DNA from 2 places in the Yersinia canariae genome. Region 1 is predicted to be linked to the other one. Evidence: predicted binding sites of a transcription regulator. Region 1 holds the regulator's gene; the other holds the start of a gene.

Region 1 (8,195 bases):
TCAGCAACCCCAATACAGCCCTGGTTTTTGGGGGAATATTCGCCGCCATCCTGACCCAGAATATCGCTGGCTGGATGTATATTGTTTTGCCTGGTTTAGCATTCCTGATTGATCTCATTTGGTATGCCATTGTTGCTTGCCTTCTCTCCGCCCCAGTTCCACGGAACTATTATATGCGGTTCAAAATATACTTTGACCGTCTTGGTGGTGTAGTCATGGGCCTTCTTGGCCTCAAGTTAATATTTCAAAAATAGAAACTGGCCTTTATATGACAGCCCCAAAGACTATTCCACCGGCTATAGTAGCAAATGCACGTGAGGTCATTAAAATGCGTTTCTATTGAGGGCCGCGGATGGAAGAATATACCGTGGTAATAACAAATAGTGATACTGAAAGAACAAAAGAAAATATTGTCACCAATACACTCATTATGACGTCTGCAATCGCTAAAATAAAAAATTCCATTTAATGACTTACCGATAAATATTTCATTCCATAAGCTGCATATCACTCAGTCCAAACATTGCCCCTCATCAGGGTTCCGAGGTAGTGAGTGAAGTCATATTACTATATGATTATGACTTAATTTTGATTTACAATGACTTTTAAATATTAACCTGTTGATTTAAAAGAGGTATTATGAAGCGCTTACTCCATACCATGATCCGCGTCGGTGACCTGCAACGTTCCATCGATTTCTACACCAAGGTATTAGGGATGCGTTTACTGCGAACCAGCGAAAATACCGAGTATAAATACTCGCTGGCATTCGTGGGTTATAGCGATGAAAGTGAAGGCTCAGTGATTGAGCTGACGTATAACTGGGGCGTTGATAGTTACGAGATAGGGACTGCATTTGGTCACCTGGCGCTGGGCGTGGATGATGTTGCCGCCACTTGCGACCAAATTTGTCACGCCGGAGGCAAAGTGACCCGCGAGGCTGGCCCAGTCAAAGGCGGTAATACTATTATTGCTTTTGTTGAAGATCCCGACGGTTACAAAATCGAGTTAATCGAGAATAAGAGCGCCGGACACGGCCTCGGAAACTGATTAACCAGAAGGCACCTGCAAGGTGCCTTTTTTCTCATCGCGATATCCCCCTGCATCCCGCGCTAAAATTTGACATAATGCGTGCTGAATTCGCTGAAGATAAGAAGCTGATGGCAGATAAAAGTGACATTAACGCCCTGAGTGGCCGTTTTCGTGGGTATTACCCCGTAGTAATTGATGTAGAAACCGCCGGTTTTAATGCTCAAACCGACGCATTATTAGAAATTGCCGCCGTCACCTTGCAAATGGACAAGGAGGGCTGGCTACTGCCTCATGAAACACTGCATTTTCATGTAGAGCCGTTCGAAGGTGCCAATCTGCAACCTGAAGCGCTGGCATTTAATGGGATCGACCCAACTAACCCGTTACGTGGTGCAGTCAGTGAACATGATGCTTTACATGCTATTTTCAAAGCCGTTCGCAAAGGGCTGAAAGATCAAGGCTGTAACCGCGCAATTATCGTCGCGCATAATGCCCATTTTGATCACAGCTTTGTGATGAACGCGGCCGAACGCGCCAGCTTGAAACGCAACCCATTCCACCCATTTGCCACTTTTGACACGGCAGCTCTCAGTGGGCTAGTTCTGGGGCAAACTGTGTTGGCAAAAGCCTGTCTGACGGCAGGTATTGCGTTTGATAGTAGCCAGGCGCATTCTGCTTTGTACGATACAATGCAAACAGCAAAATTATTCTGTGAGTTAGTCAATCGCTGGAAAAAGTTGGGCGGCTGGCCAGTCCCGGCGGGTGAGTCAGAGTAATATGGTGCCAGAATAAATAGAGATTTCATGATAAAAAAGGTGGCCTGAAAGCCACCTTTTGTTTGTTGTGCTGACCAATCAGCACATTACTCTGCTGCGGGTTTTTCTTCTTCCGCACGGTATTTATCGGCTGTTTCTTTCAGCAGCTGTTGCAACTCACCACGCTGATACATTTCCATCAGGATGTCGCAACCGCCGACCAACTCACCATCAACCCATAGCTGAGGGAATGTTGGCCAATTAGCATATTTTGGCAGCTCAGCACGAATATCTGGGTTTTGCAGAATATCAACATAAGCAAAGCGTTCACCACAAGCTGATAGCGCCTGCACAGCCTGAGCAGAGAAACCACAGTTTGGCAGCTTAGGTGAGCCCTTCATGTAAAGCAGGATTGGGTTTTCTGCTATCTGGCGCTGAATTTTATCAATCGTCGTCATTTCTTGCTTCCTCAAGCCATTTTGTGGCTACAATACTTAGAACCTATCCATTAGGGCTATTTTATTATTGCGTCCGGCCTATTGTAGCGACTGTCACGGCTAGAATAAAACGCCATCTTTTGCAGGGGCTTTATGCTGCCAGTGAATAGTTATAGTGCCAGCTACAAATATGTGCATTTAGAATAACATTTTTGATCCCCTCACTTCATTATTATCTTCATTGTGAGATACCAAAAATACCGGCGGGTTAACCCGTTGACGTATGGTTGATTTAAGGCCAGAGGCCGTGTGAAAAATCGACAATTGCGACGCCATTAACGTTTTCTCACAATATCGACTAGAATCCTGTATCTCTGTGCTTTTTTATATCGTGAGTTTCGGCAATACTGTAACTCTTCATATTCATTTCAGGGCTAAGGTTGGTAGCGTTATTATGCGTTTAATACTTACGCTGTTTGTGCTGCTGTTTACCCAGCTATTTCTAAACCTCGCGCATGCGTCGCCGCAGGCTCACGTCTCGGCTGAGCAAAAAAAAGGTCAAATCAGTCAGGCCAGCCCTGATGATCGTAAAAAACGTAAAGCTGATAAAAACATCAAAAAAACTAAAGTTGATAACAATAAAACCGCCAGTAAAAACAGCGCAAATAAAACAACGACCAACAGCGATAAGAAAAAAACAGCCGCCACAGCCAGCAAAACCATTAAGAAGAAAGCGCAAGAAGTTAGTAAACCCGCCAATAAGAAATTAAATAACAATAAAACGGTGGCGAATAAAACATCTCCTATTAAAACGGCGGCTAATAAAAAAGCCGCCGTGAGCAAAACAGAAAAAGTCGCTTATGGCCGTCACCGAAATAAGGCCCAAGGTAAAGCTGATACCGAATTAGCGGCAAATAATAAAATAAAGCTCACTCCTGCACATAAAAAACGCTACCAGCACGCCAAACAGACCGCAATGAGTAAACTGATGAAGCAAGTCGGCAAACCTTATCGTTGGGGCGGCACCTCGCCTAATACAGGTTTTGACTGCAGCGGGCTTATTTATTATGCCTATAAAGATGTCATCAGAATAAAAATGCCACGTACAGCGAATGAAATGTATCATTTACGTGATGCCGCTCCGGTAAAACGGGCTGAATTAGAAAGTGGTGATTTAGTATTCTTCAATATAGCCAACCGCGGTGTTGCTGATCATGTCGGGGTTTATTTAGGCAATGGTAAATTTATTCAGTCCCCACGAACCGGGGAAGAAATTCGCATCAGTATGCTCAATAATGACTATTGGCAAGATCATTATGTCGGCGCTCGTCGCGTCGTGACACCAAAAACCATCCGCTAATCTCGCAATCCGCACCCAGTGGCCTATTGGGTGCGCGGCCCTTCAATGACATTATTTCAGTGTCTAACCTTCAGCCATTCCCCATCAAACTGTATGGTTATATCTGTCATTCCTGTAGAAAGTTGTTAAGATTAATACCCACAACAAAAATACAACAATTACGATTTTAACCGCCCCTCACCCTTCTTAGCGATTGCTAATGATCGGATTTGAGGAGCAAACACCCTGAGCAACCCCGAAAGGAGAGAGCTATGTCTTTTGAATTACCGGCATTACCTTATGCACAAAATGCACTGGAACCGCACATTTCTGCTGAAACGCTGGAATACCATTACGGCAAGCACCACAACACCTATGTGGTCAACCTCAATAATCTGATTAAAGATACCGAGTTTGCCGGTAAAAGCCTGGAAGAGATTGTCAAAACCTCCAGCGGCGGCATCTTTAATAATGCAGCTCAAGTCTGGAATCACACCTTTTATTGGCACTGTTTGTCACCTAATGGTGGTGGCGAGCCAACAGGCAAAGTCGCCGAGGCCATTAATAAATCCTTCGGTTCTTTCGCTGAATTTAAAGCGCAATTTACTGATGCAGCAGTGAAAAACTTTGGTGCGGGCTGGACGTGGCTGGTCAAAAAAGCGGATGGCACTCTGGCTATTGTCAGTACATCCAATGCCGCCACACCGCTGACGACCCAAGATAAGCCGCTGTTGACTGTAGATGTATGGGAACACGCTTACTATATTGATTACCGTAATGCGCGACCAAAATATCTGGAGAACTTCTGGGCGCTGGTGAATTGGTCTTTCGTTGAGAAAAATTTAGCCTAATTCAGCAAAAGAAATAGTCAATCGTGTTGACGTGATACCCAATAGATTTCAAGTTGCAGATAGGTGGTTATAAAATAAGCCCAAGGAATTGAAATAACACAATGAGTTGGGTGAGTGAGGCGACCAGCAACCCTGTATTTTGAAAGATGGCGGGTATTTCTCTAGACATAATTAAGGGCGGATTAACCGCCCTACTTATCACTTCACACCGGCAAGCGGTTTAATTAATTCATGACCGCCACGAAGCTAAAAGCAATAATCATTGCCAGCGCACCAACAGTCGTAATCAGCGACATTTTCAGATTGGTATCCATAACAACTCCTCAGCCGGTTAATTTTTATACTCATCATACTTTCAGTAGCAATGGTGTTGGCTACGCGCAATCATCCGAATCATTTACGACAGTAAACTCACCGAGATTCATCCGCTTGCCACCTTCCTGCTACCCGCATTATTGAGAGTATAGTAGGGTAAAGGCACATAATTAGTGCGTTAAATTATTTTCCCACAGTTAAGAAAAAAAATCTTGTGCTCATTACGCACTTTATAACATTGATTACCTCTTCCACTTTTCCTCCAGATCAGCCAAAATTCGCAGTTCATAACTGTATGCCGACTAATAACGTCCAATAAATACTCTCAGACGACCATCTGACTTCGCTCTCCAGCCCACTATTGTGTTTCTGTCTGAGCGGTGTTCGAGTCATGCAGGCAAACGATTAACATAATACTGACCTGTTGTAACAGGTGAGCTTAGGAGTCATTCTTTTTATGGCAACGATTAAAGATGTGGCCAAACACGCGGGTGTGTCTACCACCACCGTTTCGCACGTTATCAATAAAACTCGTTTCGTCGCCGAAAATACTAAGGCCGCAGTGTGGGCGGCCATTAAAGAGCTGCATTATTCGCCCAGTGCTGTGGCCCGTAGCTTGAAAGTGAATCACACGAAATCAATTGGCTTGTTGGCAACATCCAGTGAAGCGCCCTATTTCGCTGAGGTGATCGAAGCAGTTGAAAATAGCTGTTATAGCAAAGGTTACACCCTGATTTTATGTAATTCACATAATAATCTGGATAAACAAAAAGCCTATCTGGCCATGCTGGCGCAAAAACGTGTCGATGGATTATTGGTGATGTGTTCTGAATATCCTGAGCAATTACTGGGAATGTTAGAAGATTATCGCAATATCCCCATGGTTGTGATGGACTGGGGTACTGCTCGCGGTGATTTTACCGACTCGATTATTGATAATGCTTTTGAAGGCGGCTATTTAGCCGGCCGTTATCTTATTGAGCGCGGTCATCGAGATATTGGCGCTATTCCTGGCCAATTATCCCGTAATACTGGCGGTGGTCGCCATCAGGGCTTCCTGAAAGCACTAGAGGAAGCCAATATCGAATTACGTGATGAGTGGGTGGTTCAGGGCGATTTTGAACCCGAATCCGGTTATAAGGCCATGCACCAAATTCTGACACAAAAACATCGCCCGACCGCGGTGTTCTGTGGCGGCGATATTATGGCCATGGGCGCAATATGTGCTGCGGATGAGTTGGGCCTGCGGGTGCCACAAGATATTTCGGTGATTGGCTATGACAATGTCCGTAATGCCCGGTATTTCTCACCTGCGCTGACCACAATTCATCAGCCAAAAGAGAGATTGGGCGAAACCGCTTTTGCCATGTTGCTCGACCGTATTATCAGTAAACGCGAAGACCCGCAAACAATTGAAGTGCATCCTAAGTTGGTTGAGCGCCGGTCTGTTGCTGATGGCCCATTCCGCGATTATCGCCGTTAATCTTGCCTATGCCGGTAGCGCCGCATGCTACCGGCAGCTAATCCTGCTGCCCGCCGCCCTACGTGACATCATTATCATCTTTTAACCACTCATTATTTAGCGTGACACTGTCACCCAAATACGCCAGCATCCATGCTAAGGCCGGTGAGTGATTATTCTGATCCCACGTCAAGCAACACGGGCTGTCAGGCAGGGGTTCTGTCAGTGTTAATACCGCCAATTTCCCTTGTTGAATCAATGGAGATACCATATGCGCAGGAACCATTCCGATACATAACCCTTCACACAAACAGTCGATTCCCGTCGCCCAATCCGGTGCGACCAATCGCTGTTGGTTATCTAATGTCCAAGTATCTCGTTTCGGCAAATTTCGCGCCGTATCTTCCAGGCACAATGAGGGATAAGGCCGCAGCTGGTCATCATTAAGCGGCCCGGTTAAATGGGCTAAGGGGTGATTAACACTCACCACACAAAGCCAGGTCAAGAAACCCATGTCGCGAAAGACAAACCGCCCACCAACAGGAATAGCGCGAGTTGCACCAATCGCCATATCAGCCTGCCCATCCACCAGCGCATCCCAGACACCATTAAACACCTCATAACGCACTCGCAGTTCGATATCGGGGAAATGGCGATAAAAATCCTGCACTAAACGACGGCTACGTTGTGGTTTGACGATTTTATCGACCACGATATTTAATTGCCCGCGCCAACCATTCGCGACTTGCTGACACTGGCGGCGTGTGCTATTCATTTTTTTGATAACATCTCGGGCTTCCTTGATAAAAACCCGGCCCGCTTCAGTCAATTCTACGTCCCGATGACGCCGCGTAAATAAGGGCACAGCCAACCATTCCTCTAATTGGCGCACGGTATAACTGACCGCAGACGGCACTCGGTGCAATTCTTGTGCGGCTGCGCTGAAACTTCCTGTACGCGCAACTGCATCCACCACATCCAATGAATATTCTGACCACATGATTTTTCGCCTCACGCACACGAAATAATTGATATCAATTTTTTTGATAGCATGTCGCAAATATTACCGTTTCACAACAGAATATCTCGCCGGATAGAATGCCCCCCGCCATTAATTTCAATGACAAAATTTTTGCCTGCAAAATTATAATTTAGCCAAAGTCATTGAGGCAGCAGATAGATAGCAAGCTTATTAAATAAAATTAACTGATATAAATCAGTTGATTGCATGCCAATCAGTGACGCGCAGATTGGCGCACGGCTTGCCGCGATCTCGTGGAGCTAAGGCTCGAGGGCGAGCCGAATAACGAGCAGAGCTATCCCCTGCGGTTTCAAGGACATAGGATATAAAGAGAAATAAAGAATGAAAACGTCTTCAAGTTTCATGTTCTATCTCGCCGGTTTGAGCATGTTGGGCTACCTGGCGACCGATATGTATTTGCCCGCCTTTGGCGCCATGCAGCAAGAACTGCAAACCTCCGCCGGTTTTATCAGTGCCAGTCTCAGCATTTTTCTCGCCGGTTTCGCTATCGCCCAGCTCGTCTGGGGGCCAGTTTCTGATAAATTAGGCCGTAAACCCGTGTTGTTAGCAGGGTTGAGTTTATTTGCCATTGGCTGTCTGGGGATTTTATGGGTTGAAACGGCAACACAATTACTGGTTCTGCGTTTTATTCAAGCAATTGGTGTCTGTTCTGCCGCCGTGAGCTGGCAAGCATTGGTCGTAGATCGCTATCGTGACGGCAAGGCCAACCGGGTGTTTGCGACCATTATGCCATTAGTGGCGCTATCCCCGGCGCTGGCCCCATTACTGGGCGCGTGGTTATTAAACCACTTCAGTTGGCGGTCAATTTTTGTAGTTTTATTGATAACCACATTGCTATTGCTTATCCCGACTGCATTGCTTAAAGAGCGGAAAAAGACCGCGTCAGACAGCGCAACTAACAGCAAAACTGCCCTTAGTTTCTGGCAGTTGCTCAAATTCCCGACTTTCAGCGGCAACGTGAT
Region 2 (8,195 bases), 890 kb from region 1:
ACAGATACGCTAGAACAATAGCCGCCAATAACGGGGCCAAGATACCGCTGAAGAAGTAGAGAATACAGAACCCAGCCAACAGAATAACCAGTAAAGCGATAACCTGCGGATCGGTAAAACGGCGGCGATACCATTGTAACAACAGCTCTAGCATCCGAAATTGCTCCTTAAATACCATGAGAAACCCGCAAATTGACGAATTCCTTTAACAGCCCCGATATACACAGGTATGACCGAAAGTCTGTTTGACACGTCAGCCGTTTTCTTATCACCGTTGCCTTAGTCGCCATTCCTTCATATAACTATTTCTTTATACCTATAGGCTGACTAAGATAGTTGCAAGTTTCAGTAATGGATGATGAGCTTAACCTTTGACCTATTTAATACTATTTTTGTGATCTAACTCGCTTTCGTGATGATTGTACTGGAGAGCAGAGCAAGGAAGAAGAACTCTTACACATCTCGGAGTCTAATTGTCATTACATCAGTAGGGGCAACCTCGTTTATGACATATCAGTTAAATAAAACAGGTCAGTTAAACAAAGCAGGTCGGGCAAGTAAAACGGTGGTAGCCGCCTTGCTCAGTAGCTTGTTACTCACCGGCCCCGTAGCTGTCAACGCTGAGACCCAGACGCAAGACCTGTTGCCCGATATCGGCACTTCCGCGGGTGCAACATTAAGTATTGATCAGGAAAAAGCCATGGGGGATTTTTATGTCCGCCAAATGCGCGCCAGTGCCCCACTGATTTATGACCCATTACTGACACAATACATCAATTCGCTGGGTAACCGCTTAGTCGCAAATGCTTATTCAGTGCGCACACCATTTCATTTCTATTTGGTGAATAACGACCAAATTAACGCCTTTGCTTTCTTTGGCGGCAATGTGGTGCTCCACTCGGCTCTGTTTCGCTATACAGAAAACGAAAGCGAACTGGCATCCGTATTAGCCCATGAAATCTCTCATGTCACTCAACGCCACCTGGCGCGAGCAATGGAAGAACAGCAACGAATGGCTCCCCTGACATGGGTTGGGGTGCTTGGGTCTATTTTGCTGACGATGGCCAGCCCACAAGCTGGTATGGCGGGCTTGAGCGGCACATTGGCGGGTGCTCAGCAAGGAATCATCAGCTTTACTCAGGGCAATGAACAAGAAGCTGACCGAATTGGTATTCAAGTATTGCAGAGGTCAGGATTTGACCCGCAAGCCATGCCGAATTTCCTGCAAAAACTGGCTGATCAGTCGCGATATGCATCTAAACCACCCGAAATGCTGCTGACTCACCCATTACCCGATAGCCGTTTAGCTGATGCGCGTAACCGTGCTAATCAGATGAAACCGCACCCGATTGCCTCGTCGCAAGATTATTTGTTCGCCAAAGTCCGGATTTTGGGCATGTATGGTTCGACGGAAAATAGCCTGACACCAGACCTACTTGAAACCTTAAGTAAAGGGACGTCGCGCGAACAGCTGGCCGCCAAATACGGCCAGGCTATTTTGCTGTATCAAGCCAAAAAATACGATGAAGCCCGCAATCAGTTACAACCGCTATTAACACAACAGCCGGGCAATATTTGGTTCCTTGACCTGATGACTGATATCGATTTGGGCCAAAATAAAGCAGCCAGCGCCATTAGCCGCCTACAAGCGGCAACCGCTAAACAAAATGATGAGCCGGTATTGCAGTTGAATCTGGCCAATGCCTATGTTCAGGGCGGCCAACCGGCTGCGGCTATCAAAATATTGCGCAGCTATACATTCAGCAACCCTAATGACCCTAACGGCTGGGATTTACTGGCGCAAGCGGCAGCAGCACTGGGTCTGCGCGATCAAGAACTGGCCGCGCGCGCAGAAAGCCTGGCACTGAGTGGTAAATTGACTCAAGCTATCGGCTTACTCAGTGACGCCAGTGCGCGAGTGAAACTGGGGAGTTTGGAACAAGCTCGCTATGATGCCCGCATTGACCAATTACGCCAATTGAATGAGCGTTTCCGTAAATATCAGAAGTCCTAAGGAAAGTATGATGAAAGACGTGACGATTTATCATAATCCGCGTTGCTCCAAAAGCCGGGAAACCCTCGCGTTAATTGAGCAGCACGATATCAAACCACAGGTAGTATTGTATTTAGACACCCCACCCTCGGTGGCGACGTTAAAAGAGTTGCTGCAACAGTTGGGTTTCAGTGACGCCCGACAATTAATGCGCACCAAAGAGGATCTCTATAAAGAGCTGAATCTGGCGGATAAGGCTCTGACACAAGAGCAATTACTGCAAGCTATGAGTGATAATCCCAAATTGATCGAACGCCCAATTGTGGTTGCTCAAGGCAAAGCAAGAATTGGCCGACCACCAGAGCAAGTGCTTGAAATCTTACCCTGAAGTGATTGGATTAGGGATAAACATTGAACGGATGCCATAACATGTATTCGTTCAATGTTATTGTTTACAACCCCAGAATCTCTTTCACGAAAGGAATCGTGAGCTTGCGTTGTGCGGTTATAGAGGCGCGATCAAGCTGATCGAGTGTCGTAAACAGAGTGCGCATTTCCCGATCCAGTCGTTTTAACAGAAAACGGCCAACATCTTCAGGTAATTCAAAACCGCGTAATTTGGCGCGTAATTGCAGAGCTTGCAATTTTTCATCATCTGACAAAGGCTGCAATTTATAGATTTGCCCCCAATCAAGCCGAGAAGCTAAATCAGGTAAACCGAGGTTTAATTGGCGCGGCGGGCGATCGCCGGTTATCAATAAACGGGTGCGGCCGGTTTCTACAATGCGGTTATAGAGGTTAAATATCGCCATTTCCCACTGTTCATCGCCAGCAATACACTCAATATTATCAATACAAACCAGTGCCAGCTGTTCCATACCATCCAACACTTCCGGCACAAAATATGCGCGTTTATCCAGCGGGACATAACCCACGGCCTCACCTTTTTGCGATAACTCAGCGCAAGCGGCATGCAATAAATGGCTACGTCCACCCCCTTCACGTGACCAGAAGTAGATATAACTGCCATGAGACTGATGAACAGTAGACTGGATCGCCGCTAATAGGGACGGGTTCTCCCCCGGATAAAAACTAGCAAAAGTTTCATCATCGGGAAGATAGAGTGGCAGTGAAAGCTGTGCCGGCGTATTCAGAAGCACCTCAACCAACAAAACGGGCGGGAAAACGTGGCAAGCTTACCACAAAAAATTACAACAGCATAAAAACCTGATCTAGGACGAAAAACTGGCCGAACCGACAAGTGCGGCACGGCCAGAGATCACGTTTACTTAAGTGCAGGTTCGTCTTCCGGTGCTTCAATAATCTCTTCTTCAGTGTGGATCAAACTGATCACTTTGAACAGCAAGCTCAGGCCGATGCCGACTACTGTAGCCAACGCCATGCCTTTCAGTTCAGTTGCACCAATATTCACTTTCGCGCCGCTCACCCCGATAATCAGGATGACAGAGGTTAAAATCAGGTTTTGCGCTTTGTTGTAGTCCACTTTTGACTCGATCAACACGCGGATACCTGACGCTGCAATCACACCGTACAGCAGCAATGAAACACCGCCCATAACCGGCACCGGAACGGCCTGAATTGCCGCGGCCAATTTACCGACACAAGAGAGCATAATCGCCAGAATCGCGGCACCACCAATAACCCAAGTGCTGTAAACACGGGTGATCGCCATAACACCGATATTTTCACCGTAAGTGGTATTCGGTGTTGAGCCGAAGAAGCCGGAAATCACTGTTGAAATACCATTAGCAAACATCGAACGATGCAGGCCAGGGTCACGAATCAAATCCTTTTTCACAATATTTGCTGTTACCACCAAGTGGCCAATATGCTCGGCAATCACCACCAGCGCCGCAGGTAAAATGGTCAAAATGGCAAACCACTCAAAGCGCGGAGTATAAAACGTCGGTAAAGCAAACCAGTGAGCATCACGGATTGGCGTTAAATCAACCACACCCATCACGAATGACAGGGCATAACCGGCCAGCACACCAATTAGAATCGGGATAATGGCAAAAAAGCCGCGGAACAGCACTGATCCCAGAATGGTCACACCTAACGTCACCATTGAAATAATGATTGTGGTTGAATCGACCGTCACTCCTTGCGCAGGTAATAACCCCGCCATACCCGCAGCAACACCCGCCAGTTCAAGGCCGATAACGGCAACAATCGCCCCCATCGCCGCCGGTGGGAAGAGGACATTTAGCCAGCCAGTACCGGCTTTTTTTACAATCAATGCGACCAGACAAAACAGCACGCCGCACATGATAAAACCGCCCAGCGCGACTTCGTACCCCAATGGCAACAGCAGTAATACCGGCGAAATAAAGGCGAAGCTGGACCCTAGGTAAGCTGGGATCTTTCCTTTACAAATGAATAAGTAAAGCAAGGTTCCGATACCATTAAACAACAGCACTGTGGCCGGGTTAATTTTAAACAGAATAGGAACTAAAACTGTGGCACCAAACATTGCGAATAAATGTTGGAAACTCAGGGGGATCGTCTGGAGCAGCGGTGGACGCTCGCTGACGCCAATGGTGCGACGGCTCATTTTCTCTATCCTCTCAATGGTGTGTTTAAAAATGTTTATGCTAAAACTTATTCAAAAAAAAGCCGACTATCGAGTCGGCTATCATCTTTATTTTGTTCCGAAAATCTTATCACCAGCATCACCTAACCCAGGGATGATGTAACCGTGTTCGTTCAGCCCTTGATCGATGGAAGCCGTGTACAGCTCGACATCTGGGTGAGCAGCCTCCAATGCTTTAATCCCTTCTGGTGCGGCGACCAACACCAATACTTTGATACTCTTACAGCCTGCATTCTTAAGCAAATCAATGGTCGCAATCATCGAACCACCGGTTGCCAGCATCGGGTCAACCACCAGCGCCATGCGCTCATCGATATTTGACACCAGCTTCTGGAAGTAAGGTACTGGTTTTAGCGTCTCTTCGTCGCGATAGACACCGACCACACTGATGCGAGCGCTAGGAACATTTTCCAAAACCCCTTCCATCATGCCCAAACCAGCACGCAGAATAGGCACTACCGTAATTTTCTTACCTTTAATCTGTTCAATCTCAACCGGCCCGTTCCAACCCTCGATGGTGACTTTCTCAGTTTCCAGATCGGCGGTTGCCACGTAAGTCAGCAAACTCCCCACTTCAGACGCTAACTCGCGAAAACGCTTTGTACTGATATCATTCTCACGCATCAAACCAAGTTTATGTTTTACTAGCGGGTGCTTCACCTCAACGATCTTCATTATTTTTCTCCTGGTTAGGCGACTGGCGGCCAAAAAAATCGCGAGATTATACCGCCTTTTTTTTTGAACGCCATAATGAATAGCCTGATTCAGATCAATAGAAAATCATTATTAAGTCAAGAAAGCTAAAAATCGGCGTGATATCACAAGCTACTCGCAAACGTTTGCCTGCGCTGTTAGAATTGTCGCGTTTTCTTCCTATGCTTAAACCGCCAACCGCCGTGGGGACCTCGCAGTGACCAACAAAACCTCTCTCAGCTATAAAGACGCAGGTGTAGATATTGATGCCGGCAATGACCTTGTTGATCGCATAAAAGGTGTGGTTAAACAAACCCGTCGCCCAGAAGTGATGGGTGGATTGGGCGGGTTCGGTGCCCTGTGCGCTTTGCCACAAAAATACCGTGAACCTATTCTTGTTTCAGGCACTGATGGCGTTGGCACCAAGCTACGCCTGGCGATGGACCTGAAACGCCACGATACTATCGGTATCGATTTAGTCGCTATGTGTGTCAACGACCTGGTTGTTCAAGGTGCCGAGCCTTTGTTCTTCCTTGACTATTTTGCCACCGGCAAACTGGATGTAGATACTGCCGCCAGTGTGATTACCGGCATCGCTGAAGGGTGTAAACAATCAGGTTGTGCACTGGTTGGTGGCGAAACCGCCGAAATGCCGGGGATGTACCACGGTGAAGATTATGACGTTGCTGGCTTCTGTGTTGGTGTGGTCGAAAAATCTGAAATTATTGACGGCAGCAAGGTCGCTCCGGGTGATGCTCTGGTGGCCTTAGGTGCCAGCGGCCCGCATTCGAATGGCTATTCGCTGGTACGTAAAATTCTGGAAGTCAGCAACACAAATCCAGAACAGACTCAATTAGACGGTAAATCTCTGGCTGACCACTTGCTGGAACCAACCAAAATCTATGTAAAATCCATCCTTAGCCTGATTGAACAACTTGATATTCATGCTATTGCTCACCTGACCGGCGGCGGCTTCTGGGAAAATATCCCACGCGTTTTGCCACAAGGGACTCAGGCGGTTATCGATGAAGCTAGCTGGCAGTGGCCTGCGGTATTTAGCTGGTTGCAGCAAGCCGGTAATGTCAGCCGCCACGAAATGTACCGTACATTTAACTGTGGGGTTGGCATGGTTGTTGCGCTTCCGGCAGAACTCGCCGATAAAGCCGTTGAGCTACTAACAGCATCCGGTGAAAAAGCATGGAAAATCGGGGTGATCGCTGCCGCAACTGATGGTGCAGAGCAAGTTATTATCAACCCATAATATTGCTGACTCATCCTGCAGCTTCAAGTACGAAGGGTATTATGAAAAAGATAGTGGTTTTGCTCTCGGGCCAAGGCAGTAATTTACAAGCACTGATAGACGCCCAACAGCAGGGGCGTATTTCAGGCGAGATTAGTGCTGTTTTTAGTAATAATCCGCAAGCTTATGGGTTAGAACGTGCTGAATTGGCGGGCATTGCACACCATGCAATAGATGCCAAATCCTATGCTGATCGTGCCAGTTTCGACTTGGCATTAGCGCAAGCCATTGATGAATATCAGCCTGATTTACTGGTGCTTGCGGGTTATATGCGTATTCTCAGCCCTGAGTTTGTTCAGCATTATGCTGGCCGAATGTTGAATATTCATCCCTCATTACTGCCAAAATACCCGGGCCTGCACACCCATCGCCAGGCACTGGAAAACGGTGATCAGGAACACGGTACTTCAGTGCATTTTGTCACTGATGAACTGGATGGTGGCCCCGTTATTCTGCAAGCCAAAGTCCCGATTTTCAGTGATGATACTGAAGAAGATGTGATCGAGAGAGTCCAAACTCAGGAGCACAATATTTATCCGCTAGTGGTCGGTTGGTTTACCGATGGCCGCCTGTCTATGCAGGATAATGCTGCCTGGTTGGATGGTAAGCGCTTACCCGCTCAAGGTTATGCGGCAGAATAAAACCCGTAGTTAATAGCTGACTGATTAAAGGCGCTGCCATTTTTTGGGTAAGCGCCTTTTTTAATTCCCCTGTGCTTACACCTTGTGCTAATAGTATAATTTCTATGGCAGCAACCGCTGCCGTCATACGAGGAGTAAGCATGTCTACCACTAGCAGCGTCCGGTTACGTCCACTGGAACGGGATGATCTGCCGTTTGTTCATCAGTTAGATAACAATGCCAGCGTTATGCGCTATTGGTTTGAAGAGCCTTACGAGGCTTTTGTCGAGCTGTCTGATTTGTACGATAAGCATATTCATGATCAGAGCGAGCGACGCTTTATTATTGAAAGCCAGGGCACAAAAGTGGGTCTGGTCGAGCTGGTTGAAATTAACCATATTCACCGCCGTGCTGAGTTTCAGATTATTATCGACCCAGCCCATCAAGGTAAAGGTTATGCCGGTTCAGCTGCAAGATTAGCAATGGAATACGGTTTTTCCGTACTGAACTTGTATAAACTGTATTTGATTGTGGATAAAGAAAATGAGAAAGCTATTCATATCTACAGCAAATTAGGCTTTGAATTGGAAGGTGAGTTGAAACAAGAGTTCTTTATCAATGGCGAGTATCGCACTGCCATTCGCATGTGTATTTTCCAGCCACAATATTTGGCCAAATATAAAACACCATCGATAAAGAGTACTTAGCCGATAGCCTGGTCATTCATTGGCGCTGAAGCAATCCCAGTCGCTTCAGTGCCAATTCCTCAGAATCAACCGTAGCGCCCGGTAATATAGTCTTCCGTACGCCGCTGATGTGGCGAAGTAAACAGCGCGTCGGTATCGTTATATTCCACCAGCGCCCCCTGATGGATAAAAGCAGTATAATCTGAAACCCTTGCTGCCTGCTGCATGTTATGGGTAACCAACACCACAGTATATTGCTGTTTTAATTCAGTAATAAGCTCTTCAATAG

What was found. Region 1 encodes PurR, which represses purine synthesis genes. Its sites were predicted from a motif close to CANGCAAACGTTTGCNTG; they were not measured.
Positions count from the first base shown of each region.
Region 2: a site for PurR is predicted at 5,436-5,453, ahead of purM (phosphoribosylformylglycinamidine cyclo-ligase). Genes of this name have one in related genera too.

Region 1 covers NZ_CP043727.1:2,187,171-2,195,365, reverse strand. Annotated here, with positions in the region: gene F0T03_RS10160 (LysE family translocator) at 1-254, shown strand, start outside; gene gloA (lactoylglutathione lyase) at 640-1,050, shown strand; gene rnt (ribonuclease T) at 1,161-1,808, shown strand; gene F0T03_RS10145 (Grx4 family monothiol glutaredoxin) at 1,895-2,245, opposite strand; gene F0T03_RS10140 (C40 family peptidase) at 2,679-3,584, shown strand; gene sodB (superoxide dismutase [Fe]) at 3,836-4,414, shown strand; gene cydH (cytochrome bd-I oxidase subunit CydH) at 4,639-4,728, opposite strand; gene purR (HTH-type transcriptional repressor PurR) at 5,187-6,212, shown strand; gene punR (DNA-binding transcriptional activator PunR) at 6,271-7,191, opposite strand; gene punC (purine nucleoside transporter PunC) at 7,555-8,195, shown strand, end outside.
Region 2 covers NZ_CP043727.1:1,301,481-1,309,675, reverse strand. Annotated here, with positions in the region: gene F0T03_RS06025 (AI-2E family transporter) at 1-154, opposite strand, end outside; gene bepA (beta-barrel assembly-enhancing protease) at 506-2,014, shown strand; gene arsC (arsenate reductase (glutaredoxin)) at 2,025-2,381, shown strand; gene hda (DnaA inactivator Hda) at 2,446-3,153, opposite strand; gene uraA (uracil permease) at 3,279-4,568, opposite strand; gene upp (uracil phosphoribosyltransferase) at 4,656-5,282, opposite strand; gene purM (phosphoribosylformylglycinamidine cyclo-ligase) at 5,518-6,561, shown strand; gene purN (phosphoribosylglycinamide formyltransferase) at 6,603-7,241, shown strand; gene speG (spermidine N1-acetyltransferase) at 7,382-7,927, shown strand; gene pstB (phosphate ABC transporter ATP-binding protein PstB) at 7,993-8,195, opposite strand, start outside.